One region of the Ruegeria sp. AH3 genome, then DNA from elsewhere that is predicted to be linked to it. Evidence: riboswitches for the same ligand, from Rfam matches in the RefSeq annotation. Region 1 holds a riboswitch; each other region holds the start of a gene.

Region 1 (10,375 bases):
GGGCAAGAGGTCAATATCCGCGATATGTCCGGGGACAGAACACTCATCCGCTTCGGCTCAGGCGATGAGGTGACAGTTCAGGCCGGTCCCAATGGCGTGCGGTTTCTGCTGATCTCGGGGGCTCCGATCAACGAACCCGTGGCGTGGCACGGTCCGATTGTCATGAACACTCAGGCTGAGTTGCAGCAGGCGTTTCGAGAGCTGCGCAACGGCACCTTCATCCGCCCGGCCCACTAGGGTCAGGCGGACACGGCCTTGCGCACCATGTCCCAATAGACCTGTTCGACCTCATCCAGAGACAACCGCCCGCCGCTGCGATACCAGGTGATCACACCGTTCAACATGGCAATGACCGCCAAGGTGGCGATCTTGGTATCGCTGACGGCAAACTGCCCGGTCTGATGTCCACGCTGCAAGATGCTCTCGAGTGAATCCTCGTACTGGCGACGCAAAGATTCAATCTCGGAGAAGTTACCAGGCGTCAGGTTGCGAAGTTCCATATAGGCGATGAAAACCTCATCCGGGCGCTCCAGATGGAAACGGATGTGGAAGCCTACGAACTGGCGCAGCGCATCCTGTGGATCGTCGAACCGGGTGAGATCGTCATAGGCAGACAGCAGGTCCTGCATATGCTCTCGCATCAGGCGATAAAGCAGGCTTTGCTTGTCTGGCGTGTAGTTGTAGAGCGCGCCGGCCTGCACGCCAACCTCACCCGCGATCTGCCGCATGGACACGGCAGCATAACCATGACGGGCAAACAGGCCCAACGCTGCCTTGCGAATGCGGGGACCGGTGATGTCAGAATGTGAACCTTGCGTGCGCGCCATGGCAATACAGTATCTGAACATTTGTTCAGATAGAAGCCCGCTTGAACAGCGCTGACAAAAGGTGCATCACGGGGACTATGCCGCAACCCATTGGATCGTCATGAAGCCTCTGCCACTGATATTCCTGCTGCTCACCGCCGCAGGCTGTGCCGATATCCCCGAGCTGGAAGGCAGCGAAACCGAAGCGTTGCGTAGGTCCCCCTACCCCAAGCTGCTTCCTTTGGATGCCACATTGGGCGCGCCCGTTGATCCGGTCAACGAGGCGGCCGAGGTCGAAGAGGACCTGACTGCCCGCAGCGAGGCACTGGCGAAACGGGCCGAGGCCCTTCAAAACGCCCAGATAAACTAGCACGCAAGACGCTCTGACGGATTGCACCCCTGCCCTGAACCCGCTAAGGCAGCGCGCAAAGGATGGCCCGCCAGCGGCGGAATTTCGAGCGAAAGGACCCAAGGGAATGACACAGGCGCTGCGGCTTGGAATTGCGGGTTTGGGAACCGTCGGTGTGGGCGTAGTCAAGATTGTGCGTCGCCATGCGGACCTGCTACAGGCGCGCACCGGACGTCCCATTGAGATCACCGCCGTGTCGGCCCGTGACGCCAGCAAGGATCGTGGCGTGAACCTGTCGGACTACGCATGGGAGACCGATCCCGTTGCTTTGGCCAAGCGCGACGATATCGATGTGTTTGTGGAACTGATGGGCGGCGAAAACGGCCCGGCCAAGGCCTCGGTCGAGGCTGCGCTGGCCAGCGGCAAGGATGTGGTTACAGCCAACAAGGCGCTGCTGGCGATCCACGGGCAGGAGCTTGCTGAGAAGGCCGAGGCTGCAGGTCGTGTGATCCGGTTTGAAGCCGCAGTGGCAGGAGGCATCCCGGTCATCAAATCTCTGACCGAAGGATTGGCAGGGAACGATATCACGCGCGTCATGGGTGTGATGAACGGCACCTGCAATTACATCCTGACGCGGATGCAGTCGCAGCAACTGGGCTATAACGCGCTGTTCGAGGAATGTGCGCAGCTGGGCTATCTCGAAGCAGATCCAAATCTGGATGTGGGCGGCATCGACGCGGCGCACAAACTGGCGCTGCTGTCATCGATTGCATTCGGCACCAAGCCAAATTTCGACGGAATCGAGATTGAAGGCATACAGCAGATCAGCCTGGATGATATCGATCAGGCTGATGACATGGGCTATCGGATCAAGCTGCTGGGCGTAGCGCAACGCACCGCGCGGGGGCTGGAGCAACGGATGCAGCCCTGTCTAGTTCCCAGTGACTCACCGCTGGGTCAACTGGAAGGCGGCACCAATATGGTTGTGCTGGATGGTGATGCGGTCGAACAGATTATTCTACGTGGCCCTGGCGCAGGCGAAGGACCAACGGCCAGCGCCGTGATGGGCGATGTCTGTGATCTGGCGCGCGGGCTGCATATCCCGACATTCGGACGGCCTGCCACGTCGCTGGAAGAGGCAAAGCCTGCCGTCACAGGGCTGCCCGCGCCCTACTATCTGCGGCTGGGCCTGCTGGATAAACCCGGTGCGCTGGCCAAAGTGGCCGCCATTTTGGGGGATGCCGGTGTCTCAATCGACCGGATGCGCCAGTATGGTCATGCCGAAAGCACCGCGCCCGTACTGATCGTCACGCACAAGACCACCCGCACAACACTGGACGTCGCGCTCGAGGGCTTGCGCGATACCGATGTCATCGCGGGCGAGCCTGTTGCCCTGCGGATTGAAGAGGTTTGAGCTTGCGGCCTGCATGAAACGCAAGCTATGCCGGACATTACGGCTTTATTGACCTGAGGATACCAAAATATGAGTGCTGCCAAGATCGATTTTAACGACCGCCTGCTGTCTTTGGGGCTGGCAAGGGTCGCGGAACAGGCCGCGCTGGCCTCGGCCTCGCTGGTTGGACGGGGTGATGAAAAAGCCGCCGATCAGGCTGCGGTGAACGCCATGCGCGAGCAGTTGAACCTGCTGGATATCGCGGGCGTTGTCGTCATCGGCGAAGGTGAACGCGACGAAGCGCCGATGCTCTATATCGGCGAAGAGGTCGGCACGGGCAACGGCCCGGGCGTGGATATCGCGCTGGACCCGCTGGAAGGCACCACCCTGACCGCCAAGGATATGCCCAACGCGCTGACCGTCATCGCCATGGGCCCGCGCGGCTCGATGTTGCACGCACCGGATGTGTATATGGACAAGCTGGCGGTTGGCCCCGGCTATCCTGAGAACGTGGTCAATCTAGACATGACCCCACGGGAGCGGGTCGAAGCTCTGGCCAAGGCCAAGGGGTGTGAACCCGCCGATATCACTGTTTGCATTCTTGAACGTCCACGCCATGAGGCGATGATCGCCGAAGTGCGCGAGACAGGGGCCTCGATCCGTCTGATCACTGATGGTGACGTGGCCGGTGTCATGCATTGTGCCGAGAGCGAAGCGACCGGCATCGATATGTATATGGGTCAAGGCGGCGCGCCTGAGGGTGTGCTGGCCGCTGCAGCGCTGAAATGCATGGGCGGTCAGATCTTTGGTCGCCTGTTGTTCCGTAACGATGACGAGCGAGGCCGCGCCGCCAAGGCAGGCATCACCGATCTGGACCGCGTGTACGCGCGCGACGAGATGGTGACAGCCGATGTGATCTTTGCCGCCACCGGCGTAACCGGCGGCTCGCTGCTGCCGCGCATCAAGCGCGAGCCGGGCTGGGTTGAGACAACAACACTGCTGATGCGGTCCAAGACGGGCTCGGTGCGCCGTATGTCCTACCGCACGCCGATGTGGTCGCATAACGACGCTTAGCGACTTGCGCCGCTGCCTTCGTCGAGCGTATTGGTAAAAAGATCAAAGGCCGGGTCCGATAGGGTCCGGCCTTGGTGCATGAGGTGAGACGTGGCGTTTCTGGGTGTTGAGCAATCGTTGACAGGACGGCGTTGGGTTGGACCGGCGATCGAGGTCGAGCGGTCGGCTGAGATGATGGCGCAACAGACTGATCTGCCGCGTGCCCTATGTCAGGTTCTGGCCCGCCGCGGAGTGCCGGCCATGGAAGCCTCTGGATTTCTGGAGCCCAAGCTGAAGGAATTGCTGCCTGATCCGCGTTCGATGAAAGACATGGAGCGCGCCGCGACCCGGTTTCTGGAAGCCGTGCGCAAGCGCCAGAAGATCGCGGTCTTCGCAGATTATGATGTGGACGGGGGCAGCTCAGCGGCGCTGTTGCTGGTTTGGTTGCGTCAGATGGGGATTGCTGCAACGCTCTATGTGCCCGACCGGATCGACGAAGGTTATGGCCCAAACGTGCCTGCCATGCAGGAACTAGCGGCCAGCCATGATCTGATCATCTGCGTGGATTGCGGAACGCTTAGCCACGAACCTATCGCGGCAGCGAAGGGCGCGGATGTGATCGTTCTGGACCACCATTTGGGTGGAGAAACACTGCCGGATTGCGTGGCCGTGGTGAACCCGAACCGGCAGGATGAAAGCGGTGATCTGGGGTATTTCTGCGCCGCTGCCGTGGTGTTCCTGATGCTGGTCGAAGCAGGGCGCCAATTGCGCGAGGCGGGGGCTAAAGGGCCGGATCTGATGGCGATGCTGGATCTGGTGGCGCTGGCCACGGTGGCGGATGTTGCGCCGCTGATCGAGGCCAATAGAGCATTGGTCCGGCAGGGATTGAAAGTTATGGCCCAGAGGCAAAGACCGGGGCTGGTCGCGCTGTCGGACGTGGCGCGCATGGATACCGCGCCCAATAGCTATCACCTGGGGTTTCTGCTGGGGCCGCGTGTGAATGCGGGTGGGCGCATTGGGCAGGCCGATCTGGGCGCACGTTTGCTAAGCACCGACTCGGTTTCCGAGGCCGAAGCCCTGTCCGAGCGGCTGGATGCTCTGAACACCGAACGGCGCGAAATCGAGAACGCGGTGCGCGCGGCAGCCATGACGCAGGCCGAAGAGCGCGGGCTGGATGCGCCGTTGGTTTGGGCTGCGGGCGACGGTTGGCATCCCGGCGTCGTTGGCATCGTCGCATCGCGACTGAAAGAGACCGCAAAACGCCCCGCCATCGTCATCGGATTTGACGGGGATGAGGGCAAGGGCTCTGGCCGGTCGGTCTCGGGCGTCGACCTCGGCGTGTCGATCCAGCGTCTGGCGTCTGAGGGACTGCTGGTCAAGGGCGGCGGCCACAAGATGGCGGCGGGTCTGACAGTGATGCGCGATCAGCTGGAGCCTGCCATGGAGCGGCTGTCGGAACTTCTCGCCAAGCAGGGCGCGGGCCAAGGTGGCCCAGCCGACTTGAAACTGGACGGGGCGCTGATGCCGGGGGCCGCGACAGTTGATCTGATCGAACAGATTGAAAAAGCAGGACCATTCGGGGCTGCGGCCCCTGCCCCTCGATATGCCCTGCCCGACTTGCAAGTGCGCTTTGCCAAGCGCGTAGGTGAGACACATCTGAAACTGTCCCTGTCCGATGGCATGTCCGGTGGACTGGACGCTATCGCCTTTGGCGCATTCGAGGGTCCGTTGGGAGATCGCCTGTCCAATCACGGCGGCGCTCGGTTCCATTTTGCGGGTCGGCTTGAGGTGAATACCTGGGGTGGCCGACAGAGCGTACAGCTGCGGCTGGAAGACGCTGCAGAGGCCGTCTGACACCTGCTTCAACGCACCTCGAAAACGGTCAAAAAAGTTTCGCAGGCTTGCGTTTTTCGTCTTGCGGGGGGGGAAGGTAAACCGTAAAAGGCCCTCCACAAGCCAGCGTGGCCCGTTCGTCTATCGGTTAGGACGCCAGGTTTTCAACCTGGAAAGAGGGGTTCGATTCCCCTACGGGCTGCCACTTTGCTTGTCTGGACCAAGTGGCCCGTTCGTCTATCGGTTAGGACGCCAGGTTTTCAACCTGGAAAGAGGGGTTCGATTCCCCTACGGGCTGCCATTTTTCCAATCCACTCATCGTGATCTCTGATTGAATGATTGTGGCTACGCTTAAGCGCAACGACTAGCCAGCTTGCCGGTGATTGGTTTCTGCAATCTCGATCCGAATACCCCATTGCTTCAATGCCTTGGCAACATCCCCGGTAGGTGCTTGGTCCGTGACCAGTAGATCGATCATACGCGGCTCGGGTCCGACATAAGGCGCGGTTTCACCAAATTTAAAATGCGCCGCAGCCACAAACAGTCGGTCGGTGTTGCTGGCGACAACAGTCGCAAGGTCTGCCTCAACTGAACTGTGGTACAAGAAACCTCGACGTGCCGAAATCGCATCGATGCTGAGCACTGCGATGTCAAACGCATAACGCTGTACCTGCCGATGCGTGACGTGACCGAATGCGCCGCGCTCATCGCTTTGCAGTTCGCCCCCAAGCAAATGCACACGATTGCCATTGGTTCCGGCCAGGGTCTGCCCCACCCCGATCGAGTTGGTCACGACGGTCAGGTTTCCCGACTGCCGCAGCTCTTCGGCCACATAAGCGGTGGTCGAGCCGACATCCAGAAAGACGGTCATCCCGTCCCGTATCAGGCTCGCCACATGCCCCGCGATCAACCGCTTTTCTTCAGAGTGTTGCGCTATACGGCGAAAAAAACTGGGGTCGCCTTGGGTGCCGGCGAGATAAGCGCCGCCATGCACACGTTCGACCGCGCCCGAGGCTGAGAGCGACTTGATCGTGCGCCGCACGGTTTCCTCAGAGACCCCTAGTGTTTTGGCCAGTTCCGAGTTTCGGGCTGTCCCGCCCAGACGACGGAGAACATCCAGAAGTTCAAGCTCACGATGGGTGTGCGGGCTGCGGGTTTTCACTGGACGCTCCGTATTTCCCAAATTTACCCAAACAAAGACACGGAATGCGGTCAGTGATCAACCCGAAACAGGCCGACCGCTGCAAGCGGCCGACTTGGTTTGGCTCAATGACAACAGACAGGCTTACGGCGCAGCGCGGTTTTGCGGAATGACCTCATAGCCGGGCTCTTCGGGTTCATCATCCAGCATTTCGGGTGGAAAGCCCGGTGCTTGAATCTCAAGTCCGGTCGCATCTTCGAGGCGTTTGATTATGTTCGGGGACAACTCGCGCTCGCCGTAGCGTGCGATGCCGTCTTCGAATATCTTGATCATCACCGGATTCACCTCAAGGGGGACACCGGCGCGGTCGGCAACCTCCTGAAACAGGCCGATATCCTTTTTCACCAGGTCCATGGTGAACGAGATATCGCGTGAACCGTTCAAGATGACCTGGCTTTCGGTTTCGTGCACGAACGAGGTGCCCGACGAAATCTTGATCGCCTCATAGGTGGTTCCAAGATCCATTCCAGCTGCTTTGGCGGTCACCAAAGCCTCGGCGCAGGTGATCAGGTTAGCGGTGGCCAGATAGTTGGTCAGCACTTTCAGCACCGAGGCCGACCCCAGTTCACCTGTGTGCAGAATGCGCCGCCCCATGGTCGTCAGGAAGGGCATAATACGCTCGAACGTTTCGCGGTCACAGCCAGCGAAGATCGAGATATTGCCCGTCGCAGCCCGGTGACATCCGCCTGAAACCGGACAATCCACCGCTGCGCCGCCTTGTTCGATGACCATGGCACCAAGGCGTTTGACCTCAGCCTCATCGGTGGTCGACATCTCCATCCAGATTTTGCCGGGGCCGACCTCGGGCAACATCTCTTGCATCACGGCGTCCGAGGCGGCGGGTGAAGGCAAGCAAGTGATCACCGCGTCGCAATCACGCATCAACTGCGCCGGACTTTCAGCGGCTTTGGCACCCTCGGTGACAAATCGGGTCACCTGATCCGGGTTCAGGTCATGAACCGTCAAATCGATTCCGTTACGCAGCAGCGATCCCGAGAGCTTGCCCCCAACATTTCCCAGCCCGATAAACCCTACTTTCATGCGCCGCATCCTCCTGTTCGCGTCTTGTGATCCATGCCAACACGTCACCACAGATGGATCATGCCGCCCAGCGACCTCGACAGGTCGCTTTTTACCTGCTTCTTCGCTGATCATCGCGACTCGCTTGACAAGCAGCCCAAGCGTGCCGCATGTCCCTTTCGTTGGTGTCTGCGTGCGCAGATGAAAAGGGAATGCGTCAGCGGGTTTTCCGTCAAACGCAGCCGCCCCCGCGACCGTGAACGGAGAGGGTGCCCAAGCCACTGGCCGCAAGGCCGGGAAGGCGGGACATCCGACAGAGGCCCGCCTCTGACATCCGCAAGCCGGGAGACCTGCCAACGCCCGAGATTTAAACCGGACGGGGTGTTCCGGTGTCGGGTCAAAAGCGACCCGCATGAAACCCCGTCCCCCACGAAGAGGATTTGGGGGGATGAGAGACATGACCGAGACCGCTCCGGTCGAGCTGCTGGTTTGCACCACCTGCCGTCGCGGGCTGCCTGTCGAAGATGATGCGCAGCGCCCCGGTGCACTTTTGCACAAGGCGCTTGAGCAGGCCGATCTGCCCGAAGGGATCACCTTGAAAGCCGTGGAATGCTTGTCGAACTGCGATGAGGGCTGTTCCATCGTCTTGCGCGGTGGGCCGGATCGCTGGACCTTCGTGTATGAACACCTCAACGAAACCGACCACGTCGACATGATCGTGGAGGGTGCCACCAAATACCTCGCGACCGAGGATGGTCTGGTCAAATGGCGCGAGCGCCCCGAACATTTCCGCAAGAACTGCGCAGCCCGCATTCCCCCGATTGGAGCCCTGAAATGAGCAACCTTGAGAAACTTCCCGTCACTGTGATCACCGGCTTTCTGGGCTCGGGCAAGACAACGCTGGTGCGCCACCTGATGCAGAACCCGCAGGGCAAGCGTCTGGCCGTTGTGGTCAATGAATTCGGCGATGTTGGCGTTGATGGCGATATCCTGAAATCCTGCGCGATCCCCGATTGCCCGGCGGAAAACATCATGGAACTGGCCAATGGCTGCATCTGCTGCACCGTGGCGGACGATTTCATCCCGACCATCGAAGTGCTGATGGCGCTGGAGCCGCGCCCTGATCACATCCTGATCGAAACCAGCGGTCTGGCGCTGCCGAAACCGCTGCTAAAGGCCTTCGACTGGCCTGATATCCGTTCGAAAATCACCGTCGATGGTGTCATCGCGCTGGCCGATGCCGAGGCGGTCGCTGCCGGTCGCTTTGCCCCGAATGTCGAGGCGGTGGATGCCCAGCGCATGGCCGATGACTCGATTGATCATGAAACGCCGCTGTCCGAAGTGTTCGAAGATCAGATTTCCTGCGCCGATATCATCCTGCTGACCAAGCCTGATCTGGCCGGTCCCGAAGGTGTCGCCAAGGCCAAAGAGGTCATCGCTGCAGAGGCCCCGCGCCCCCTGCCCGTTGTTGAAGTGGCCGAGGGCGTCGTTGACGTCCGCGTCGTGTTGGGTCTGGAAGCCGCCGCCGAGGATGACATGGACGCACGCCCATCGCATCACGACGGCCATCACGATCACGAACATGACGATTTCGAAAGCATCATCGTCGAGTTGCCCGAACAGAGCGATCCGCTCGATCTGGTGACGAAAATCGAACGTCTGGCCAAAGAACTGAACATCCTGCGCGTCAAAGGCTATGCCGCCGTTCAAGGCAAGCCCATGCGCCTGCTGGTTCAGGCCGTCGGTGCGCGCGTGCGCCATCAGTATGACCGCCCTTGGGAACCCGGCGAGGAGCGCCGCTCGCGTCTAGTCGTCATTGCCGAGCATGACGATATCAAAGAGGCCGAAATCCGCGATATCCTCGTGGGTGTGACCGAGGCAGCCGAGTAAAGCCATGCACGTCGTCTTCCGCGAAAGCCACGGGTTAGAGGAAACGGAAACCCCGACCGATCTGGGCCAAAGCCCGGCGGATTTGGTGGTGCTGTCCTTTTCCGACAGCGACCTCGGCGCTTTCGCGGCGGGATGGCACCGTGGAGGCGGACCCGACGGGCGGATGCCGACGATGCGGCTGGCCAATCTGACGGCGCTGAAACACCCTCTGTCCGTCGACACCTATGTCGAACAGACGTTGGAGGGGGCCAAGGGCATACTGATCCGTCTGATCGGTGGAGTGCCCTATTGGGCGTACGGCTTGCAGCAGGTTCTGGCGCTGGCGCAGGCCAAGGGCATTGCACTGGCCGTCCTGCCTGCGGATGGGCGCGAAGATACCCGGCTGGACGACTACTCCACCTTACCCGTCTCGACCCTGCGGCGGCTGGCGCATCTGTGCGACACCGGCGGTGAGGTCGCGGCACAGGCGGCCTTGGCGCAAATGGCACTGGCGGCAGGTCTTTATGCTGGGCCGGTGATGGGGGCCAAGACCTTGCCCGAGTGTGGCGCATGGTGCCCGGATCGCGGTGTGCTCCCGGCGGAAGAAGCGTTCACAGGTGACGCGAAACGCATCCTCGTCACCTTTTACCGCGCTTACCTGACCTCGGCGGATACCGCCCCGGTCGCAACCTTGATCCGCAGCCTGCGTGCCCGCGGATATGACGCTGTTGGTCTGTTCGCTCCATCTCTGAAAGCACCCGCTGCCGCCGACTGGCTGCGGGATCAGGTCGTTGCGTTAAGCCCATCCGCGATCATCAACGCCACTTCGTTCTCGGGCAAAGGCGCGTCGG
Region 2 (10,375 bases), 2.7 Mb from region 1:
CCGTTGCTGACCCCCAACCACCCCACCGGCGACTATGCGGTTGGGGACTGGGTGTTGGCAGACAATGATAGACGCGTGCACCACCTGCTGGACCGGCGCAGCCTGCTGCAGCGTCGCGCTGCGGGCACAGGTGCTTCGGCACAATTAATCGCCGCGAATGTCGATGTGTTGTTCATCGTCAGCTCATGCAATGCCGATTTCAGTCTGCCCCGGCTGGAACGCTATCTGGCGCTTGCGCATCAGGCCGGGTGTTATCCGGTGATCGTGCTGACCAAGGCCGACAATTCCGATGCACCCGAGACCTTTGTGAAAAAGGCGCAAGCCATCGATCCGTTTCTGACTGTGTTGGCGATCAATGCACTGGACCCGGCTGCGATCGAACAGGTTCTTTCGTGGTGCCCAAAGGGTCAGACCGGTGCGCTGCTGGGCTCATCCGGAGTGGGTAAAACCACGCTGGCCAATGGCATGACCGGGCAGGAAAAAGCCACGGCGGGCATTCGCGAGGATGACGCACGGGGCCGGCACACCACGACCGCGCGCGCGTTGCATCAGATGCGCAATGGCGGCTGGCTGATCGACACCCCCGGCATGCGCGCGCTGCGTTTGCTGGATGCACAGGACGGAGTCGATGAGGTCTTCTCGGACCTCACGGAGCTAAGCCTGAATTGCCGTTTCTCGGATTGCCAGCACGAAACCGAGCCCGGCTGTGCGGTTCAGGCCGCGGTCCAAAGCGGCGCGCTTGACCCGTCCCGGCTGGAGCGTTGGCGTAAGTTGCGGCGCGAGGATCAGCGCAACTCGGAAACCATCGCTCAATCCCGGGCGCGGGACAAAGCGTTCGGCAAGATGGTGCGCAGCGTCACGCAGCAGAAAAAGTCACGCAAGAAGCTGTGAGGCAACGCCCCGTCTGGTCAGTCGATCAGGCGGGGCCAGACCGCTGCGTTGCGTCGGGCGAACGCTCCGATATGTCCAACTTTTGGCAAACCAAATTCCTGCGGCGACAACAGGTGACGACGGGCATTTGAGCCGTAAAGATCAGCCAGCCGCCACACGGCGGCGGGTGGTACCATCTCATCATCTTCAAAGGCGAACAGATCAACACGCCCGCCTGCAGTGGACCAGCGAGCCTGAGGCAGCGTCTCTCCGATCTCGGGCAGATAGCTGTCGGGAGCCGTGCACCACTTGCGCCACTGCCAATAGACCGGCGCGGGCAGATCTTCACCAAAACCGACCGCCTTGCCCGGCAAATATCCCAGAGCACGGACCAACAACGGCACATGGCCATACCAGAACAACGCAGCCAGCGCGCGGTAAGGCCACGGGTGATCTTTGAGCGTCACTAGACCTGAACAGACGCAGATCATCCGATCTATCTGTTCGATATCCGATTGCACCGGCCCAAGCATCGCACCAAGCGAGTGGCCAATACTCCATAGCTTGGCACCCGGAAACCGCCGCCGCATCTCGGCCCGTGCAGCAGGGATATCGACCAGCGCCCAGTCTGCCATTGTCACGGTCGAGGCCTTCTGCGGCCCGGTCAGCGAGTGACCAAAATCCCGATAATCGTAGGTCAGGCAGGCCATCCCGCGCTCAGCTGCCAGCCAACGCGCAAAATGCTGATAATAGTCTCGTGGCACGCCTGTGGCACTGTTAATGACCACAACCGTTTCCGGATCGGTCGCAGGCAGATACAAGCGGGCGGACAGCATCGCGGACCCGGCGGGAAACCGGAACTCCTCGGTCATCACGGTTTGCCGCGCGTCCAACATCTGATCCTCATGCGTTATCTGAACCGATCAGTTCACTCGATCGCGTTCGAGTCAAGGTTGACGTGGCTGGACCAAAGGTAAGCTTGTGGCATTCAATCCGCTTGACTCGGGAAGTGCGCAACCGCTAGCGATGAGGTGATGGTTCCCGCGCCCTCGTTCGAGGCCGGGATGAAAAGGGAACACGGTGCGGACCTGCCCGGTAATATCCGGAACGGACCAAATCCGCGACTGCCCCCGCAACTGTAAGCGGAGAGCAATGCCGTAGCGCCACTGGCCTTGAAGGCTGGGAAGGTCGGCAAAGCGATGACCCGCAAGTCAGGAGACCTGCCATCGGAACCGAAACTGAAACTCGGGCGGGGTGTCCGGGCAGGTCCAGACTGCACTGTGCTGTCCCACCTGTTTCACACCCTCAGCCCCACGCGCGGAGGGCGCATCATGATATGGAAAACCGGAACCCACCAGTTCTCGGCAACAATTTGCCAAAGGACGGGGAAAACCTGTCCGGCTTTGGCGCGAATCGCACGGGCGCTGGCCACCTCGATGGCGGAATCAGCCCCTGCGGCGACTACAGAATTCGAGATTCAGGGCAGTAGCGAACTGGCGCATTGTACGGATGGTTGCACCGCCCGTTTTCGCGCGCGCGCCGACGAAATCAGAGTGTTCTGCGGTGCTGGATCAGACGAAGCGATTGAGCATCTGGACAGCTACGCAGACCTTTTGTTCGGCACCGAGACCGCCGCACTGTCGACAAATATATTGTCGAACCCGCCATGCGCGATGCTCGAAGTGTTGACGCTTGCCCAGACTAAGTCGGTGCAACCCGAATACCGACCGTCTGCCTAACAGTCAGCCCGCGGCCAGAATACCGGCGGGCGCGATCGCCCATTCCATCTGCTCGTCGGTTTCAACAGCGCAGGGGCGCAACGCGCGCAGCCTTTGCAACGCTGCATCCGGATGCTCGCCGCATTCTATCATCAAACGCAGTACAGCCATGCCAGATCGACCACATCCGCCCTTGCAGTGAACCAAAATGCGCCCGCCACCGGACAGCGCATGACGCACTGCGGCACTGGCTTCTACCCAACGCTCGTCCACCTCGGGTGATGGCGTGCCATAGTCCTCGACCGGCAGATGAACCCATCGGCAGGCGCGGGTCCGAACGTCGATACCGAAATCTCTGGCGCCATCGAGTATCATCTCGACCTCGGTCGCCATTGAAAGGATCAGGCCGGGCTTCCAATCGGCGACGGCATCCAGATCGTCTTGATAATCGCCACCCCGACCCGGCATCGATGTCAGCGCGAGCGTTCCTCCGCCAACCTGAAGTGCATGGATAACCATCTGAGACATTCTACGTTCCCCCCGAAACGTTAATCAGAAGATCTTTCTACTGGTCTTCAAGTGTCTGATCTTAACCGCCCCGTCCCGCATTCCAAAACGAAAATCATCCGGTCGGGCGGTGGACGCGGACGGCGGCGGCCTCTACGCTGCGGCAGAACTCGAATCCGCGAAAGCAGACATGACCGACACGCCCAGCCCCGCCTATCAGGTGCTTGCCCGCAAATATCGCCCGGAAACCTTTGCCGATCTGGTTGGCCAGGACTCCATGGTCCGCACGCTGAAAAACGCGTTCGAGGCCGACCGCATCGCGCAGGCCTTCATCATGACCGGCATCCGCGGCACCGGTAAAACCACCACCGCCCGGATTATCGCCAAGGGCATGAATTGCATCGGCCCAGATGGCGAAGGCAAACCCACCACCGAACCTTGTGGTCAGTGTGAACATTGCGTCGCCATCATGGAAGGCCGCCATGTCGACGTGATGGAGATGGATGCCGCCAGCCGCACCGGCGTGAATGATATTCGCGAGATCATCGACAGCGTCCGCTACCGCGCCGCCTCGGCCCGCTACAAGATCTACATCATCGACGAGGTCCACATGCTATCGACCAGCGCCTTCAACGCGCTGCTCAAGACGCTTGAGGAACCGCCCGAACATGTAAAGTTCATCTTTGCCACCACCGAGATCCGCAAGGTTCCGGTCACGGTGCTTTCTCGCTGTCAGCGCTTCGATCTGCGCCGGATCGAGCCCGAAGACATGATCGGCCTGCTGCGCAAGATCGCAGATGCCGAAAGCGCGCAGATTGCCGAGGATGCGCTGGCGCTGATCACACGCGCCGCCGAGGGCTCTGCCCGCGACGCGACCTCGTTGCTGGATCAGGCGATCAGCCATGGCGCGGGCGAAACCAGCGCCGATCAGGTGCGCGCGATGCTGGGCCTGGCGGATCGTGGCAGGGTGCTCGACCTGATAGATATGATCCTGCGCGGCGACGCTGCCGGTGCCCTGACCGAGCTCAGCGCCCAATATGCCGAAGGGGCAGACCCGCTGGCCGTTCTGCGTGATCTTGCCGAGATTACCCATTGGGTCTCGGTGGTGAAGATCACGCCAGACGCCGCCGAAGACCCTACCGTCTCGCCCGATGAGCGCGCCCGGGGCCAGCAGATGGCAGATGCCCTGCCGATGCGCGTGTTGACCCGCATGTGGCAGATGCTGCTGAAGGCACTCGAAGAGGTTGCCGCCGCGCCCAACGCGATGATGGCCGCCGAAATGGCCGTGATCCGCCTCACTCATGTGGCCGACCTGCCCAGCCCTGAGGAGTTGATAAAACGCCTTCAGGATGCGCCCATGCCTCCTCCAAACGGAGGGCCGGGAGGCGGCTTGCCGGCAGCCACGCAGAGCAACGTCTCAACCCCCGTTGCGACGCAAACGACCTATGCGGCAACGCGCAACCCAGCTGGCGCGCCCTCGGCAGCGTTGGCCCAGGACGTGGCGAACGCTCTGGCCCGCTACCCTACTTTCGACCATGTGGCCGAACTGATCCGGATCAATCGGGACGTCAAGCTTCTGGTCGAAGTTGAAAACGGTGTACGTCTGGTCTCCTATCAGCCGGGTCGGATCGAGTTTACTCCCGCCCCCCATGCGCCCGCGGACCTTGCCCCTCGGCTCGGATCAGCTTTGCAGCGCTGGACTGGTAATCGATGGGCCGTGACGATTGTATCCGATGGCGATGCAGCAACGATTGCTGAAATTCGCGATGAGGCAGAATTGGCGCTGAAGCAGGTGGCCACCGAACACCCCTTGGTTCAGGCGGTGCTGGCGCAATTCCCTAAGGCCAAAATCACCAAGATCGAAACCCCTGAGCAACGCGCGGCGCAGGTCGAAACCGAAGCCCTGCCTGAGGTCGAAGACGAATGGGACCCGTTCGAGGAGGATTGAGGTCGAGGCGAAACCTGTGAGGCTCAACCGGCGGAAAGGCCTTCCCAAAGACTTTGGCGACGGACGGGACACGCCTCGCCCCTTGTGCCGGGTCCGCGCCACCCGTATTTAGACGGCAACGCGATTTACAGGAGAATATCGATGCTCAAAGGACTCGGCGGTCTGGGCGACATGGCCAAGATGATGAAATCCGCACAGGACCTGCAGACCAAGATGACCGAGATGCAGGAAGAGCTGAACAATCTGATGGTTGTTGGCGAATCCGGTGCCGGTCTTGTCAAAGCCACAGCCACGGCCAAGGGTGAGCTCAAAGGGCTCGATATTGACCCATCGATCTTCAACGGCGACGACAAGGAAGTGGTCGAGGATCTGATCCTGGCTGCGATCAAGGATGCGCAAACCAAAGCCGCCGAGCGTTCGCAGGAAGAGATGGCCAAGCTTACCGAAAGCATGGGCCTGCCCGCCGACATCAAGCTGCCGTTCTGATAGGCACTCCTGACGGAGTCGAGGCCGGGCACCCAAGTCCGGCCCATTTGCAGGAGAACGCGCAGTGAGTTCGAACAGTGACATCGACAATCTGATCGACCTGATGGCCAAGCTGCCGGGCCTCGGCCCCCGCTCGGCCCGCCGCGCGGTGCTGCACCTGATCCGCAAACGCGCCTTGTTGCTGACGCCGCTATCGGACGCGATGCAACAAGTAGCCATCACCGCCCGCGAGTGCCTGAATTGCGGCAATGTGGGCACCACCGACATCTGTGACATCTGCGACGCCGAGGCTCGCGCGACCGGAGAGCTGTGCGTGGTTGAGGACGTCGCCGACCTTTGGGCAATGGAGCGCGCCGGGGTCTTCAAGGGTCGCTATCACGTTCTGGGCGGGACTTTGTCTGCTCTGGACGGGGTCGGCCCGGATGAATTGCGTATCCCGCGGTTGAAGGATCGAGTTGTGGCCGAGGGTATCACCGAGATCATCCTTGCCCTAAACGCCACCGTCGACGGTCAGACCACCGCTCATTACATCGCCGATCAGTTAGAGGGGCAGGTACGCCTGACCTCGCTGGCGCAGGGTGTGCCGATTGGGGGCGAGTTGGACTATCTGGATGATGGGACGATTACTGCGGCGCTTAGGGCGCGGAAGGAATTGTAGACCAACAAGTATTCGCAATGTAAACAAAGTGAAGATGTTGGAATCTTACCACAAATGCTCAGAGTTTTCTTAAGCATATTCGCAACTGTACTATTGCTTCTCGTTTCGACGACTTCACTAAAGGCCGACGGTCACGAAAAACTCCGAGTTGCTATCTTCTCCAAGATGGATGACCCTACCCTTGACGCTTTTTATCATGCGCTTGCTCTCGCAAATCCTGACATTAACCCTGATGTACGACCATCAGGATTGGATGACACCGACGCCCTAGTCTTCTTCTTAGATCGTTGGCAAGATGTCGACTACGCTCCAGGCGCAAAGGAGTTATCGGAAATTTTCGACAAAGTTAGAGCGAACCGCCCTGATGCAGTTAGCCAAATGTTCGTGGCCAGTAGACAAAATGGCAGGGAAATAAGGTTCTTGTTCTACTCTCTCAGCAGTACGGGCTATCTGTCGCTCGCATGTTATGCTCGGGAGGTCGCTGCAGTACTAAACGATGAACCGGGGGTACTCACTTCAGGTAGCTGCAGATAGTACTTATTTGGCTACCTGATTTCGTTTAGATAATCTTTAGCAATCAATAACCAAAACGTGCTTATACGCTTCTGAGGAACAAAACAAATGCCCCGCTTTCTCGCCATAACCTTTGCCGCATTCACCGCCACTGCTGCCCTGTCGCAGGCACTCATCGACAAAGGCTTCGTCGAAGGCTGGAACATCATGATGGACCCCAACCTCGGCAATGGGTGCCTAATCCAGACGGTGTATCAGGACCTCTCGGTGGTGCGGCTGGGCTATGATGCGCTGGACGATCGCGGATACTTCACCGTCTACAACAAGGCTTGGGGCGACATTAAACCGGGGGAAAAATACCCGATCCGGTTTGATCTGGACGGCAAGAGCTTTAATGCCACCGCCATCGGGTTCAATCAGGATCGCGTGCCCGGCGCGACGGTGTTCTTTACGGACCGGAGTTTCGTCACATCGATTGCGCAGAACAAGACCATGACTGTCTATAATCCGGAAGGTCAGACTGTCATGGCGATTGATCTCAAAGGCACTGCAAAAGCGCTGGACTATGCCCGCGACTGCCAGAACAAAAAGCTCTAACGAATCGGATCAAACACCGCGTCTTTGGCGGTGCAATCACGGATCACGTCGCGGCCACAGGGCACCGGGTCAAGATCGCGGGACACGCACAGGCGGACCTCTTCGATATAGCCTTGCTTGCAGGTGATGGTGATCATGTCGGGCTCAAGCGTCGGATTGTCCTTGAGAAAGGCCTCTTCCACTACTGAGGCGGGCAGTTTGACCGTGGCGTCCAGCTTGCGGAACACTTCGGGGCGCGCAACACCTGCATAAGCCTGCCGCGATAGGGCGAAATAGTCGGATGCACTGAGGCCCGAACAGGTGCCGTGCTTCTTCCATTGGTGCCAGGCCAACCCGGATGAGCCCTGAATATCCTCCATTTCCCGCGTCATGAGGCGCGTGGGTGGCGCCTCAGGTGTGCGGCAGTATGAAGGCCAACCCTGATGAAACTGCGGCCAGAGGCCGTGCAATATCCACCCGTGGTCATGGCGCGCATCACACTGATCCGAGCCACGCGCATCCCCTTCACGGGCGCACCAGTTGGGCGACCAGCTGAGCGACAGGACGTAATAGTCAAACTCGCCCGCCTTTTCACCTTCGGCCAACGCAGTCACGGCACTCAGCATCCACAAAATCACCCAGCGCATTCGCCTCTTCCCTTCTTAACGTGACGCGACTATATAGGCCCCAAGTTCCCCGACAACGGAAACCTGCCCCAAGACCACGGGGCCGCCGAATTCCGGCGACGGGACAGGTGTATTTATAGGAGACGGGCTGATGGCAAAACCGCTTATGGCCAAAGCAACAGCCGTATGGCTGGTGGACAACACCACGATCAGCTTCAAGCAGATCGCGGATTTCGTGGGCATGCACGAACTGGAAGTGCAGGGCATCGCAGACGGCGACGTGGCCGCAGGTGTCAAAGGGTTCGATCCCATCGCCAACAACCAGCTGACTCAGGAAGAGATTGACGCGGCGCAGAACAACCCTCTGCACAAGCTGAAGCTCAAGTTCAACCCGGCTGCCTCGGGCGAGGAAAAGCGCCGTGGCCCGCGTTACACCCCGCTGTCCAAGCGTCAGGACCGTCCAAACTCGATCCTGTGGCTGGTCAAGTTCCACCCCGAACTCAGCGATGGTCAGATCGCCAAGCTGGTTGGCACCACCAAGCCAACCATCCAGTCGATCCGCGAGCGCACGCACTGGAACATCGCCAACATGCAACCGATCGATCCGGTTGCACTGGGCCTGTGTAAGCAGTCCGAACTGGATGCGATCGTGCAGAAAGCTGCCGCGAAGAAAGCTGCCGAAGGCGGCGTGATGAGCGATGATGAGCGTCGCAAACTGGTCTCGACCGAGCAGTCGCTCGAAATGGATTCGGCACCGAAGATTCCGACCGCGATTGAAGGTCTGGAAACCTTCTCGTTGTCTGATGAGCCTGAGGACAAGGAAGACGATGATGTCATCGTCGACGCCGACAGCTTCTTCAACCTGCCCAAAGGTGACGGCAGCGACGAAGACGAGGACGACCTGCGCCCCTGATGCGCAGATGGCCCCGACCCGACCGGTTGGGGCCGTTTTCTTTTGGGGAATGAAATGCTGAGCTTTCTATCCGCAATTTTCGGCCCGCACCGCGCCGTCTCAATCTATGCGTTCATCAAAACCAAAGGCCTTGCCATCCTGGGTGGGGTTGGGGTGATCGCGGTTGCTGCCGCATTGCTGTTGCTGAACGACAGTGGCGAGCACGAGCACCACTCGTTCATGACGGTTCCCGTGCTGTCGGCGACACCGATCAACGGAGACCTTAAAAACGGTGTTATCGCGTCGGTGCGTCTGCCAGATGGATCGGCGACGTCGATCACGTCGACCGAGGCCCCGGTCTCGCAAAGCGTTGGTACCAGCGCCTGCGTGGAAAAACGCATCTTTGTTGAGAGTGGAGAACCGAGATACCGGTTCAAACTGCCTCGCTATTGCGAGGCAAGCTAACGAGCAAAACCGCCCGGTGACATCACCGGGCGGTTTTTCCTTCAGATCATCTGGAACAGAACGCCCGAGATGACGGCTCCGCTGACCCCCAGCACCAGATAGGTGGCGAAGACACGCGGCTTGACCAGAGACCAGACCGCGGCCATTGCCGGGATCGAGCTGACAGCGCCCGCGATCATGAACGCCATGGCAGCGCCTGCCGTCATCCCCTGCTCCATCAGCCCCGCCAGCAGCGGCGGTGCGACATATGAGTTCAGATAGGCAGGCATACCGACCAGAGCAGCGGTAATAATGGGCACCACACCTTCGCCCCCGACGACACGCGCGATCAGGTCCGCTGGCACATAGCTGACCAACAGCGCCTCAAGGACGTATGCCAGCGCCAGCCATTTCAACAGGAACAGGCCGTTATGAACGAACTCGGACCGGAAGCGGACCCGACGCTCGGGCACCTGCCAGAATTTCCAGACCGGTTTGTCATCTTTCTTTGGGCCACACCCACAGCAGCCCGCAGGTTTGTACTCACGCAGGGGCTGGGTGAAGGCACCGCCACGCATCAAAGCCCGGACCGCGAAACCTCCGAACAGGCCGAGCGCGACGGCGGCAACTGCCTTGCCGATGGCAAAGGGCCAACCCAGCGCACCTGCGGTGATCAAAAGGGTTGGCGGATCGATCAGAGGAGAGCTCAGCCAGAAGGCCATGACCGCCGACAAGGGTGCACCCAACGCCAGAAGCCCGGCGATAAACGGGATCACCTCACAGGAACAGAATGGTGCAAGACCGCCAAACACCGCGGCCAGAAAGATCATCCTTGTTTCGCGCCCTTCAAAGGCGCGGGCAACCATCACCTCGGCCCCCGTCGCCTTGAGATAGGACAGCAGCAGCACCGCAAACAGGATATATTGCCCGGTATGGGCCAGCGCTTTGGCCGCAAATGTCACGACCGCGGTCCAGTTGCCGGGATCGAGCAACGCGACGGCGATCAACAAGGCTATGATCAAGGCCCATGGCGTCTTGATGAGATCAACTAAGTTGCGCGCCAGCGGCTTGGGGTTTTGTGTCAGCTCAGCCATCGTTTGCGGCCTTTCCTACTTCGTCCGCGCAACATTCGCTGAG
Region 3 (10,375 bases), 2.0 Mb from region 1:
TTTCCTTTGCCGCGATCATGTACTGGCTGATCGGCTTTAACCTGATGTATCCTGGCGACGGCTGGACCATCGCTGGCTGGCTGGGGCCGTTCTTCTCGACCACACAACTCGATGCCGTTGGCGTTGCGCCCGCTGACGCAGCGCTCGACTACGCATCGATTGGCTCGGATTTCTTCTTCCAGCTGGTGTTTGTGGCTGCAACCGCCTCGATCGTCTCAGGTGCTGTGGCAGAGCGGATCAAGCTGTGGCCCTTCCTGATCTTCGTCATCGTTCTGACTGGTGTTCTGTACCCGATCTCGGGGTCCTGGCAGTGGGGTGGCGGCTGGCTGTCCGAAGCCGGTTTCTCGGACTTTGCCGGCTCGACCGTTGTACACTCGGTTGGTGGCTGGGCCGCTCTGGCAGGTGCCATCATCCTTGGCCCGCGTATCGGCAAGTATAAAGATGGCAAGGTACATCCGATGCCCGGTTCAAACCTGGCGCTGGCCACTTTGGGTACATTCATCCTGTGGCTGGGCTGGTTCGGCTTCAACGGAGGCTCACAGCTGGCAATGGGTACTGTTGGGGACGTGTCCGACGTGTCGCGCATCTTTGCCAACACCAACATGGCCGCGGCCTCTGGCGCCGTCGCCGCTTTGATCATGACACAGGTCATGTACAAAAAGCCCGACCTCACCATGGTTCTGAACGGCGCGCTGGCCGGTCTGGTCTCGATCACGGCGGAGCCGCTGGCCCCGACCCTGTTCGGTTCGCTCTGGATTGGTGCCGTCGGCGGTATCATCGTGGTCTTCGCGGTTCCGATGCTGGACAAGTTCAAGATCGACGACGTCGTGGGTGCCATCCCGGTTCACCTGTTCGCAGGCATCTGGGGCACCATCGCCGTGATCTTCTACGGTGAGGCGAGCCTGATCACTCAGCTGATCGGCATTGTCGCCTACGGTGTGTTCACCTTTGTCGGCGCGCTGATCCTGTGGGTGATCCTGAAATCCACTCTTGGTATCCGCGTCAGCGAAGAGGACGAGATCAACGGCCTCGACATGGCGGAACTGGGCATGGAAGCCTATCCGGAGTTTTCGAAGGGCTAAACCTCCCCATCAAAGCACAATCAAAACCGGGCGTCCGCGCCCGGTTTTTTTATTTATCCCCGAGAATTGTATTTCGTCGAAGTGCCGCTTTTCAAAATGGTGCCCCTATGAAACCGTCTGGGGGAACAATTGAATGACGACAGCAATGCACTCTTCTCGTAATCCTCGAATTAATTTACCCCGGCTACGCGACATAGGATGGTCACTTTGGGATCCTATTGGGTTACTAGCCCCCGGAGATTGCTGGCGAGATGAGCAATCCGAACCCTTCGCGGATGAGTACGATACGTATCTTATGTCAGCAGCTGGCCAACTGCGCAACGGTAGCACCCAAACTGATGTTGCCAACTATTTGATATACATTGAGGTTGAGCATATGGGCCTTTCCTATATGCCCGGAGTTGAGCAACGTGCAAAGGCAGTTGTCTCTGCCATCGCTGGTGACAAAGAAATATGGTCATAGCCGAGCGGGCAAGATGACTTTGAGAAAACCCAATACAAATCTCACTGAACGCTGCGCTCGTTTGCGCAGCGCTCAGCAAACCATTTTCGTTGGAATCAGACCCCGACGTCTACAATCGCCTGCGCCAGAATTGGCACGGTGGTCGCGTTCAGACCGGCGATGTTCAGGCGGCTGTCGCCGACCATGTAGATCCCGTGATCGTTGCGCAGTTGCTCGACCAGTTCAGGTGCCGCACCAAGGCGCGAGAACATGCCGCGGTGCTGTGCGACAAACCCGAAACGATCCGACCCGCTAAGGCGTTGCAATTCGTCAGCCAGTTGCTGACGCAGGCCCAGCATGGACAGACGAATCTCTTCCAGCTCAGCGGCCCAGTCGGCGCGCAGCGCGTCATCATTCAGGATCGTCGTTACCACCCGCGCACCATGATCTGGCGGAAACGAGTAGTTCTGACGGTTCAGGAAAGCCAGTGTCGATTGGTTCAGAGCCGTTTGCGCCGCATCGTCGCTGATCGCCATCAGCAGACCAGTCCGTTCGCGGTAGACGCCGAAGTTCTTCGAGCAGGACACCGCGATCAGGCAGCGCTTGACCGATGAGGCAACCAGACGGGTCGCCTGCGCATCCTCTTCAAGGCCGTCGCCGAAGCCCTGATAGGCGATATCGATCATCGCTACGAGGCCTCGCTCGTTGATCAGGTTCACGACCTCCTGCCACTGCACCATGTTCAGGTTGGCTCCGGTCGGGTTGTGACAGCAGCCGTGCAGCAGAACCACATCGCCCGCATTGGCGGTTTTCAGGTCCTCGATCATGCCGTCGAAATCGACGCCGCGGGTTTCACCGTCGAAATAACGATACTGGACCGTCTCGATTCCTAGATAGTTCAGGATCGACAGATGGTTCGGCCAAGTCGGGTTCGACACAAAAACACGGGCCGACGGATTGGCCATGCGGATCATCTCAAACGCCTGACGGCAGGCACCGGTGCCGCCCGGCGTCGCCACGGCGGCGATGTTGGCGCGCGGGACCGATGTACCCAAAATCAGACCGATCATGGCATCGGCATAGGCTGGATCACCGGCCAAACCGGTATAGGCCTTAGTCTCCTGCTCTTCCAGAATGCGTTTTTCAGCCGCTTTCACGGCGCGCATGACCGGGGTGATGCCCTCAGCGTTTTTATAAACGCCAACCCCCAGGTCAATTTTCTGATCGCGCGGGTCATCGCGATACATCTGCATCAGCGCCAGAATCTTGTCGGCTGGCTGTGGCTTGAGGTTCTCGAACATCAGTTCTCTCCGGTTGCGACGGGCAGGGTTGGGAAGGCACCCCATTCAGCCCAGGAGCCGTCATAAAGCGAATGATCTTTTTTACCCATGCGCTCAAGCGCAAGGCTGAGGATCGCAGCCGTGACGCCCGAGCCGCAGGATGTGATTGCGGGTTTCGACAGATCTACGCCTGCGGCCTCAAATATGGCGTGGCACTCTTCCGGCGACTTCATGGTGCCATTTGCTTTCAACAGCGTGCCAAAGGGCACATTGCGAGAGCCCGGAATATGACCCGAGCGTAAACCTTCGCGTGGTTCTGGCGCTGTTCCGGCAAAGCGGTCGGTCGAGCGCGCATCGATGATCTCATGATCGTTCAGCTTGGCCGCAGCTGAAACCTGCGTCACGTCACGCACCAGATGGTTTTGTACGCGAACGGTCATATGGCGATCGCGAACGACGGGCGGCAGGTCCTCAATCTCGCGACCTTCGGCCTGCCATTTCGGCAGCCCCCCATCCAGAACGGCAATATTGTCCTGACCCATCAAACGGAACAGCCACCAGACGCGTGCGGCAGACATCAGCCCGGCCCCGTCATAGACAACGACCTGATGGCCGTCGCCCACCCCCATCGCCCGCAGGCGGGACATGAATTTCTCAACCGGGGGTGCCATATGCGGCAGGTCCGAACGGTGATCAGCAATGTCATCAATGTCAAAGAACCGTGCACCGGGGATATGGCCTACATCATACTCGGCCTTCGCATCGCGGTTCTGCGCGGGCAGATACCAGGACCCGTCCAAAATCCGCAGATCCGGGTCCTTGAGATGCGCGGCCAGCCAGTCTGTGGATACGAGAGTTTTCGGATCGTCCTGCATCAAAGCCTCCCCTGAGCGAGCTTGGATTTTCCCTATATGGGCACGGCCAAACGTTCAAGTCACGCCGCAGTTCAGAACCCGCGCGGGGAACGTTTTTTTCCAACCACATGCTTGGCGTGCTTGACAGACAGCATTCTGTGGCAGAAATCTGTGCGACATGGTTCCCAAAGGGGTTTCCCCAGAGGGATGAAAAGGGAATCCGGTGCGACAAATCCTGTCAATTCCGGAACTGCCCCCGCAACTGTAAGCGGAGTATCGCCCCATCAGGGCCACTGACCGAAATGATCGGTTGGGAAGGCCGGGATCGATCCCAATCCGCGAGTCAGGAGACCTGCCATGCACAAACCGGGCATCCGCCCAATTTCAACACGTTTCTACCGTCGGGTGTGACGGTAAGGAGAACAAACTATGCATATCGAACCGGGCGTCGTTAACGGCGCCAAACTTGTCCTGAGCTATGCCACCGCGGCCGGGGCAGGGCTTTATAGTCTGAAGCTGGCGTGGGAGAGCGTCAAAAACAGTGGTGTTGCAAGCCTTGCAGTGCGGTCTGCCCTGACAACCGGCCTTGTTTTCACATTCTTTGAAGTTCTGCCTCATTTCCCGGTGGGAGTGTCAGAGGTGCACTTTATTCTGGGCTCGACACTGTTTCTTTTGTTCGGTGCCGCCCCGGCTGCGATTGGTCTGATCCTGGGCCTCTTTGTTCAAGGGTTTTTCTTGGCACCCTTCGATCTGCCCCAGTTCGGAATGAACATGACGACGTTGCTGGTGCCTCTGTTTGCCCTGCAGGCGTTGGCAAACCGCGTCATTGCGCCGAATACGGCCTATGTTGACCTCAAGTATTCTCAGGCACTTGCGCTGTCGACCGCCTATCAGGGTGGTGTCGTACTATGGGTGGCCTTCTGGGCGTTCTACGGTCAGGGTTTCGGTGCCGAAAACATCGCCGCCGTGGCCAGCTTTGGCGGAGCTTACATGATGGTTATCCTGATTGAGCCCCTGGCCGATCTTGCCGTTCTTGCGGCTGCGAAATCCATGAAGGGTCTGAACAAGCTCGGCCTGTTCACGCCACGTCTTCTCAGCGCAGCCTAAACATCCCGCGCCGCGCACTACTTTGCGCGGCGCAACCTGAAATGCTGAATGATCCCGATCATGCTGATCAGAATCCAGAACCCCTCGATCAGCATCGACGCCAGATTGAAATTCTCGAGCAGCGAATAGACGATCAGAACCGACCCCAAGAGGTTCACCACCGGAAACGCGAGATCGTCAGAGTTCATCATCCGCATCTGTGTCGCAAAATAGGCCGCGACCACGATCAAAGCCCCAAACGAGCCAATAGCGTCGACGATGGTGAGGCTGTCGAGAACTGCAGTCATGAATGGGCCTTGCCGTTTTCAGAATACTCGTTGTGCTGGGCGTAGTGGTGCATGTTCAGGAATGCGGCACCCTCTGCACCCGCGCGGTATCCATGGGGGATATCAGCGGCAAAGCGCAAGCCCTGTCCGGCCTGCAAAGATACCCATTCCCGATCGCGTAGAATCTCGAGCGTACCTGAAAGAACAAACACCTCCTCGGTCACACCAGCGGCATGGGCGGGGGATTCGTGGCTTTGGTTCGGATGCAAGCTGACGTGAAATGTCTCGGCCCCTAGGGCGGGGTCGAAGGGAAAGACGATCTTGACCTCTATGGTCCCGGGGAAGGTCACGGTCTGGAAAACAGACGGGTCGCCCAGCGCCGTATCGATCAGCGCGCTGAGTGGTAGCTGGAAGCCTTTGGCGATTTTCCACAAGGTCGCGATGGTGGGGCTGGATTCGCCGCGCTCTATCTGGCCCAGCATGGCTTTGCTGACCCCGGTCATTTCAGCCACCTTCGACAGGCTCAGCCCGGACGCCGTCCGCACGTCCCGTAATTTCAGCGTTATGTCGTCCGGTGCCATATCATCAACTTCCGAATCCTCTTGTACGTTATAGCGCACATGTGATACGTGCGCTATAACGTACGAACCCCAAGACATGCAACCCGAGGCAAAAGGGAAACAGCATCATGCCATTGTACCGATCCAGAACCTCTACCCATGGCCGCAACATGGCCGGTGCCCGCGGTTTGTGGCGCGCCACCGGTATGGGCGACGATGATTTCGGCAAACCGATCATCGCTATCGTAAACTCGTTCACCCAGTTTGTGCCCGGTCACGTCCACTTGAAGGACCTCGGCCAGATGGTCGCGCGCGAGGTCGAGGCAGCCGGCGGTGTCGCGAAAGAGTTCAACACCATCGCGGTCGATGATGGCATCGCCATGGGCCATGACGGGATGCTGTATTCGCTGCCCTCGCGTGAGGTGATCGCGGATTCGGTGGAATACATGGTCAACGCGCATTGCGCCGACGCGATGGTCTGTATCTCGAACTGCGACAAGATCACCCCCGGCATGTTGATGGCGGCCATGCGCCTGAACATCCCGGCCATCTTCGTCTCGGGTGGTCCGATGGAAGCGGGCAAGATCGATATCGCCGATCTGGACGCCAAGAAAATCGACCTTGTGGATGCGATGGTAGCCGCTGCTGACGACCGCTTCACCGACGAACAGGTTCAGCATATCGAGGAAAACGCCTGCCCCACCTGCGGCTCGTGTTCGGGCATGTTCACTGCCAACTCGATGAACTGTCTGGCCGAGGCGCTGGGTCTGGCACTGCCGGGCAACGGCTCGACCCTTGCCACACACGCGGACCGCAAAGAGCTGTTCCTTGAGGCCGGTCGCCGGATCGTCGAGATCACCAAGCGGCACTATGATCTGGACGAAAAAGGCTTCCTGCCACGCGAGATCGCTACGTTCGAGGCCTTTGAGAACGCCATGAGCCTCGACATCGCTATGGGCGGTTCGACCAACACGGTACTGCACTTGCTGGCCATTGCGCATGAGGGCGAGGTGCATTTCACCATGTCCGATATGGACCACCTCAGCCGCGAAGTGCCTTGTTTGTGTAAGGTCGCACCCAATACCGAGAATGTGCATATGGAAGACGTGCACCGCGCCGGTGGCATCTTCTCAATCCTTGGCGAACTGAGCCGTGCGGGATTGCTGCACGAAGATTGCGCAACCGTTCATTCGGCTACGATGGGCGAAGCGATTGCCAATTGGGACATCAAGATCGCCAACAATCCCAAAGCGCAGGAACTGTTCAAGGCTGCACCAGGCGGAGTGCGCACCACTCAGGCCTTCAGCCAGTCGAACCGGTACAAGGAGCTGGATACCGACCGCCAAGGCGGCGTGATCCGCTCGAAAGAATATGCCTTTAGCCAGGATGGCGGTCTTGCGGTACTGTTCGGAAACATTGCCCGCGACGGCTGCATTGTGAAAACTGCAGGTGTTGACGAGAACATCCTGAAATTCACCGGCTCAGCCTATGTCTGCGAAAGCCAGGACCAGGCGGTGAACGACATCCTGACCGGAAAGGTCAAAGAAGGCGACGTGGTCGTGATCCGCTACGAAGGCCCGCGCGGCGGGCCGGGCATGCAAGAGATGCTCTACCCGACCTCATACCTGAAATCCAAAGGTCTGGGCAAAGCCTGCGCTTTGCTGACCGATGGCCGCTTCTCGGGCGGCACCTCGGGTCTATCAATCGGCCATGTCTCGCCCGAGGCGGCAGAGGGTGGTGAAATCGGGCTGGTGCAAACCGGCGACACCATCGAAATCGACATCCCGAACCGCAGCATCCATCTTGCGGTGTCCGATGAAGATCTGGCCGCCCGGCGCGAAGAACAGGATGAAAAAGGCTGGCATCCCGCAGCACCGCGCAAACGCAAGGTGTCTACGGCGCTGAAGGCCTATGCCAAGCTAACCACCAGCGCGGCGAAAGGTGCTGTTCGCCAGGTCTAGGGTCTACGAAGATGGGCGCGCTCCCGCGCCCGCTACGTGCTATCGGCAAAGCCGATACCCCTTGCGGACTTGGGCCCGCGCCGCGCGGCGCCGGGCCCAACCAGAGGAGATGTCTCATCAGAGACATTAACGATGGGCGGGTGGTCTTGCTCTTTAGTCTAAGTGACTCAGTCACCCAGCTTGGCGTGAATCTCGTCCAGATCGATCTCACCTACCGGCATCTTATTGGCCGGGTTTTCGAAATCGTATTTAAACAGTTCGAAATCTTGTTTGTAGATTTCATAGACCAGGTGCATGGACAGATCGTCAAAATAATCCTCGACCGGATGCGCGCGTTTGGGTCCGTGACCTTCGGATTCATTAAAGCGCGGAATTTCGGACAGGGTCACCGGGTGTGCGGTCTTGAGGTTGTCCAGAACACCCTGCATCCCATCGTTGAACTTCTCGGTCCAGAAAATCCGGTCATAGCGCCCGCCATTTGCAATCAGGGTCGAGACATGGCCAGACATGGCGGACCAGTGAATATCCGGGTCCATCGGGCGACGCCAACGGATGGTATCCCGCGCGAAAAGAAGAAATCGACGGAAACTGGCGATCTGATCGAACTCACCCTTACCGTCTTCGCCGCCCACTTCGATCCCGTAATTGTAAATCAGCGTTGGCACCAGATTACCGCGATAGCGTTTACCGTTGCGCTGAATGCCGCAGATCTTGTCGAAGAACGAGCTCAGGATGCGGGTATATGGGTTTCGCACACAGGTAAACGTATAGGATTCATGTGATCGCACGTTGCGCGAGATCGGGTCCTGGCTGGCCCCAAAAGCCCATTTGTGCATCCCGTCCTTGGCGTCATGGATATCACCACCAAAAAACCGACCGTGATCCGAATAATACATGATCTGGCCAATGGTCGAGCAGGCGCATTTCGGCACCACGCGGTACACCATGCTCTGGCTTTCGGTCATCCATGTTCCGGGAAAACCCATCTGCTGCGCCTCCTTGGCCGGATATCGGAGTGATACTTCGGCGGTATTGGCCCAAAGAACCAAAAATATTCTGTTTATTCAATCGCTCATCCTCAGTATCACGGTCGCGAACGGTAGAAACGGGGAATAGCGAAACGCAAATGGCAAAGATTGCCTATATCTTGCTATGTCACAAAGACCCTGACGCGATCATTGATCAGGCCGGGCAGCTGACGGCGGCGGGGGATTGCATGGCGATCCATTTCGACGCCCGCGCCAGTGAGGCAGCCTATACGCGCATCCGCGACGCATTGAGGGACAACCCGAACGTTACCTTCGCCCGCAAACGGATAAAGTGCGGCTGGGGGGAGTGGTCGCTTGTCCAGGCCACGCTGAATGCGCTGCAAGCCGCAGTGGAGGCCTTCCCACGTGCCACCCATTTCTACATGCTTTCGGGCGATTGCATGGCGATCAAGACAGCGGAGTACGCGCATCGCTTTCTCGACGAGTGTGATATGGATTTCATCGAAAGCCATGACTTCTTTGAAAGCAACTGGATCAAGACCGGCATGAAAGAGGACCGGCTGATCTATCGTCATTATTTCAACGAACGCACGCAATCGCGCCTGTTCTACGCGTCATATGAAACCCAAAAGCGGTTTGGCCTGACGCGCGAAATCCCCGCTGACCTGCAGATCATGATCGGCAGCCAATGGTGGTGTCTGCGCCGCCGCACGGTTGAGATGATCCTTGATTTCCTGCGCCAGCGCCGCGATGTGATCCGGTTCTTCTCGACCACCTGGATCCCGGACGAAACCTTTTTTCAAACCCTTGTCCGCCACCTGATCCCAAGGCAAGAGATCGACAATCGGACGCTGACGTTCCTGATGTTTTCGGACTACGGGATGCCCGTGACTTTCTATAACGATCACTATGACATGCTGCTGGGCCAGGATTATCTGTTCGCGCGCAAGATCAGCGCTGAAGCGCATGAGTTGAAACAGCGGCTGGGTCAGCTCTATGCCAGTGAAGGGGTCGCATTCGATATCTCGGATGAAGGGCGCAACCTCTATCATTTCCTCACGGGGCGTGGGCGGGTTGGGCGGCGTTTTGGCCAACGCTTCTGGGAAGCGGGAAATACGCTAGGTCCAAACCGTCAGGTGCTTCTGATCGTTTGTAAGAAATGGCACGTAGCCAAGCGCCTGGTTGATCAGATCGCGTCTGAGACCAACACGCCCTGTATTGAATACATCTTTGATGAGCAAGAGACAGCACTGCCCGACCTTGGGGGTATCGAAACTACTTTGAAGAAACGCGCGCGTCATCGGCGTGCGGTGATGCGGATGTTGTTCGATCATTTTGGAGACAACAGGCTGGTGCTCTGCCTCGATCCGGCCAATCTGGATGCAATTCAGGATTTCTGCTCTGATCAGGCGGAAACGCGCATACTGGAAATCGACTGCAACTATTCCGACGCATATCTGAAGGGTCACGCCCATCGTGTCGGGCTGGCCGGGCAGAATAGCTCGGACGACACTTTGGGGCGATTGCTACCAACGCTGCGCAATGCTCTGGCCTTCGAATCCGAACAGATCCGGGGCACGCAAAATGACGGGCTGTTTTATCTGCGAGAGTCTGCAAATCGCGCCGAAAACGAGGCGGTCATTGCCAAGTTTCTTGACCTTGAACCGGGTCAGGCACATGCGGTGATGCAGTTGGATTATCTGTTTGCAGATTAGGTCCGGCGGCGCACCAAACACCGCCGGAGACCTGGCTCAGATATCGAACTTGACTCCTTGCGCCAGCGGCAGTTCAGCCGAGTAGTTCACCGTGTTGGTCTGACGCCGCATATAGGACT

What was found. Region 1 has a riboswitch for cobalamin ahead of ACR3EM_RS03040 (DUF1636 family protein). Riboswitches for the same ligand answer to the same signal wherever they lie in the genome.
Region 2: another riboswitch for cobalamin. It lies ahead of ACR3EM_RS16775 (hypothetical protein); the one in region 1 lies ahead of ACR3EM_RS03040 (DUF1636 family protein).
Region 3: another riboswitch for cobalamin. It lies ahead of ACR3EM_RS13490 (energy-coupling factor ABC transporter permease); the one in region 1 lies ahead of ACR3EM_RS03040 (DUF1636 family protein).

The regions. Positions count from the first base shown of each region.
Region 1 is NZ_JBQFJL010000001.1:626,680-637,054, reverse strand. Features, by position in the region: gene ACR3EM_RS03090 (pirin family protein) at 1-237, shown strand, start outside; gene ACR3EM_RS03085 (TetR/AcrR family transcriptional regulator) at 240-827, opposite strand; gene ACR3EM_RS03080 (hypothetical protein) at 928-1,176, shown strand; gene ACR3EM_RS03075 (homoserine dehydrogenase) at 1,283-2,569, shown strand; gene glpX (class II fructose-bisphosphatase) at 2,639-3,622, shown strand; gene recJ (single-stranded-DNA-specific exonuclease RecJ) at 3,713-5,455, shown strand; tRNA gene ACR3EM_RS03060 (tRNA-Glu) at 5,565-5,639, shown strand; tRNA gene ACR3EM_RS03055 (tRNA-Glu) at 5,661-5,735, shown strand; gene ACR3EM_RS03050 (DeoR/GlpR family DNA-binding transcription regulator) at 5,799-6,596, opposite strand; gene ACR3EM_RS03045 (NAD(P)-dependent oxidoreductase) at 6,720-7,790, opposite strand; cobalamin riboswitch at 7,822-8,027, shown strand; gene ACR3EM_RS03040 (DUF1636 family protein) at 8,113-8,493, shown strand; gene cobW (cobalamin biosynthesis protein CobW) at 8,490-9,545, shown strand; gene cobN (cobaltochelatase subunit CobN) at 9,550-10,375, shown strand, end outside.
Region 2 is NZ_JBQFJL010000001.1:3,323,924-3,334,298, reverse strand. Features, by position in the region: gene rsgA (ribosome small subunit-dependent GTPase A) at 1-891, shown strand, start outside; gene ACR3EM_RS16780 (alpha/beta hydrolase family protein) at 909-1,766, opposite strand; cobalamin riboswitch at 1,889-2,112, shown strand; gene ACR3EM_RS16775 (hypothetical protein) at 2,202-2,609, shown strand; gene ACR3EM_RS16770 (protein-tyrosine phosphatase family protein) at 2,613-3,116, opposite strand; gene ACR3EM_RS16765 (DNA polymerase III subunit gamma/tau) at 3,286-5,043, shown strand; gene ACR3EM_RS16760 (YbaB/EbfC family nucleoid-associated protein) at 5,185-5,529, shown strand; gene recR (recombination mediator RecR) at 5,594-6,187, shown strand; gene ACR3EM_RS16750 (hypothetical protein) at 6,809-7,297, shown strand; gene ACR3EM_RS16745 (ribonuclease T2 family protein) at 7,294-7,923, opposite strand; gene ACR3EM_RS16740 (DUF1013 domain-containing protein) at 8,054-8,815, shown strand; gene ACR3EM_RS16735 (hypothetical protein) at 8,870-9,259, shown strand; gene ACR3EM_RS16730 (permease) at 9,301-10,332, opposite strand; gene ACR3EM_RS16725 (ArsR/SmtB family transcription factor) at 10,325-10,375, opposite strand, start outside.
Region 3 is NZ_JBQFJL010000001.1:2,666,119-2,676,493, forward strand. Features, by position in the region: gene ACR3EM_RS13475 (ammonium transporter) at 1-1,082, shown strand, start outside; gene ACR3EM_RS13480 (amino acid aminotransferase) at 1,641-2,825, opposite strand; gene sseA (3-mercaptopyruvate sulfurtransferase) at 2,825-3,679, opposite strand; cobalamin riboswitch at 3,821-4,032, shown strand; gene ACR3EM_RS13490 (energy-coupling factor ABC transporter permease) at 4,088-4,765, shown strand; gene ACR3EM_RS13495 (CBU_0592 family membrane protein) at 4,783-5,052, opposite strand; gene ACR3EM_RS13500 (helix-turn-helix domain-containing protein) at 5,049-5,612, opposite strand; gene ilvD (dihydroxy-acid dehydratase) at 5,720-7,552, shown strand; gene ACR3EM_RS13510 (sulfotransferase family protein) at 7,720-8,538, opposite strand; gene ACR3EM_RS13515 (DUF5928 domain-containing protein) at 8,679-10,256, shown strand; gene amaB (L-piperidine-6-carboxylate dehydrogenase) at 10,293-10,375, opposite strand, start outside.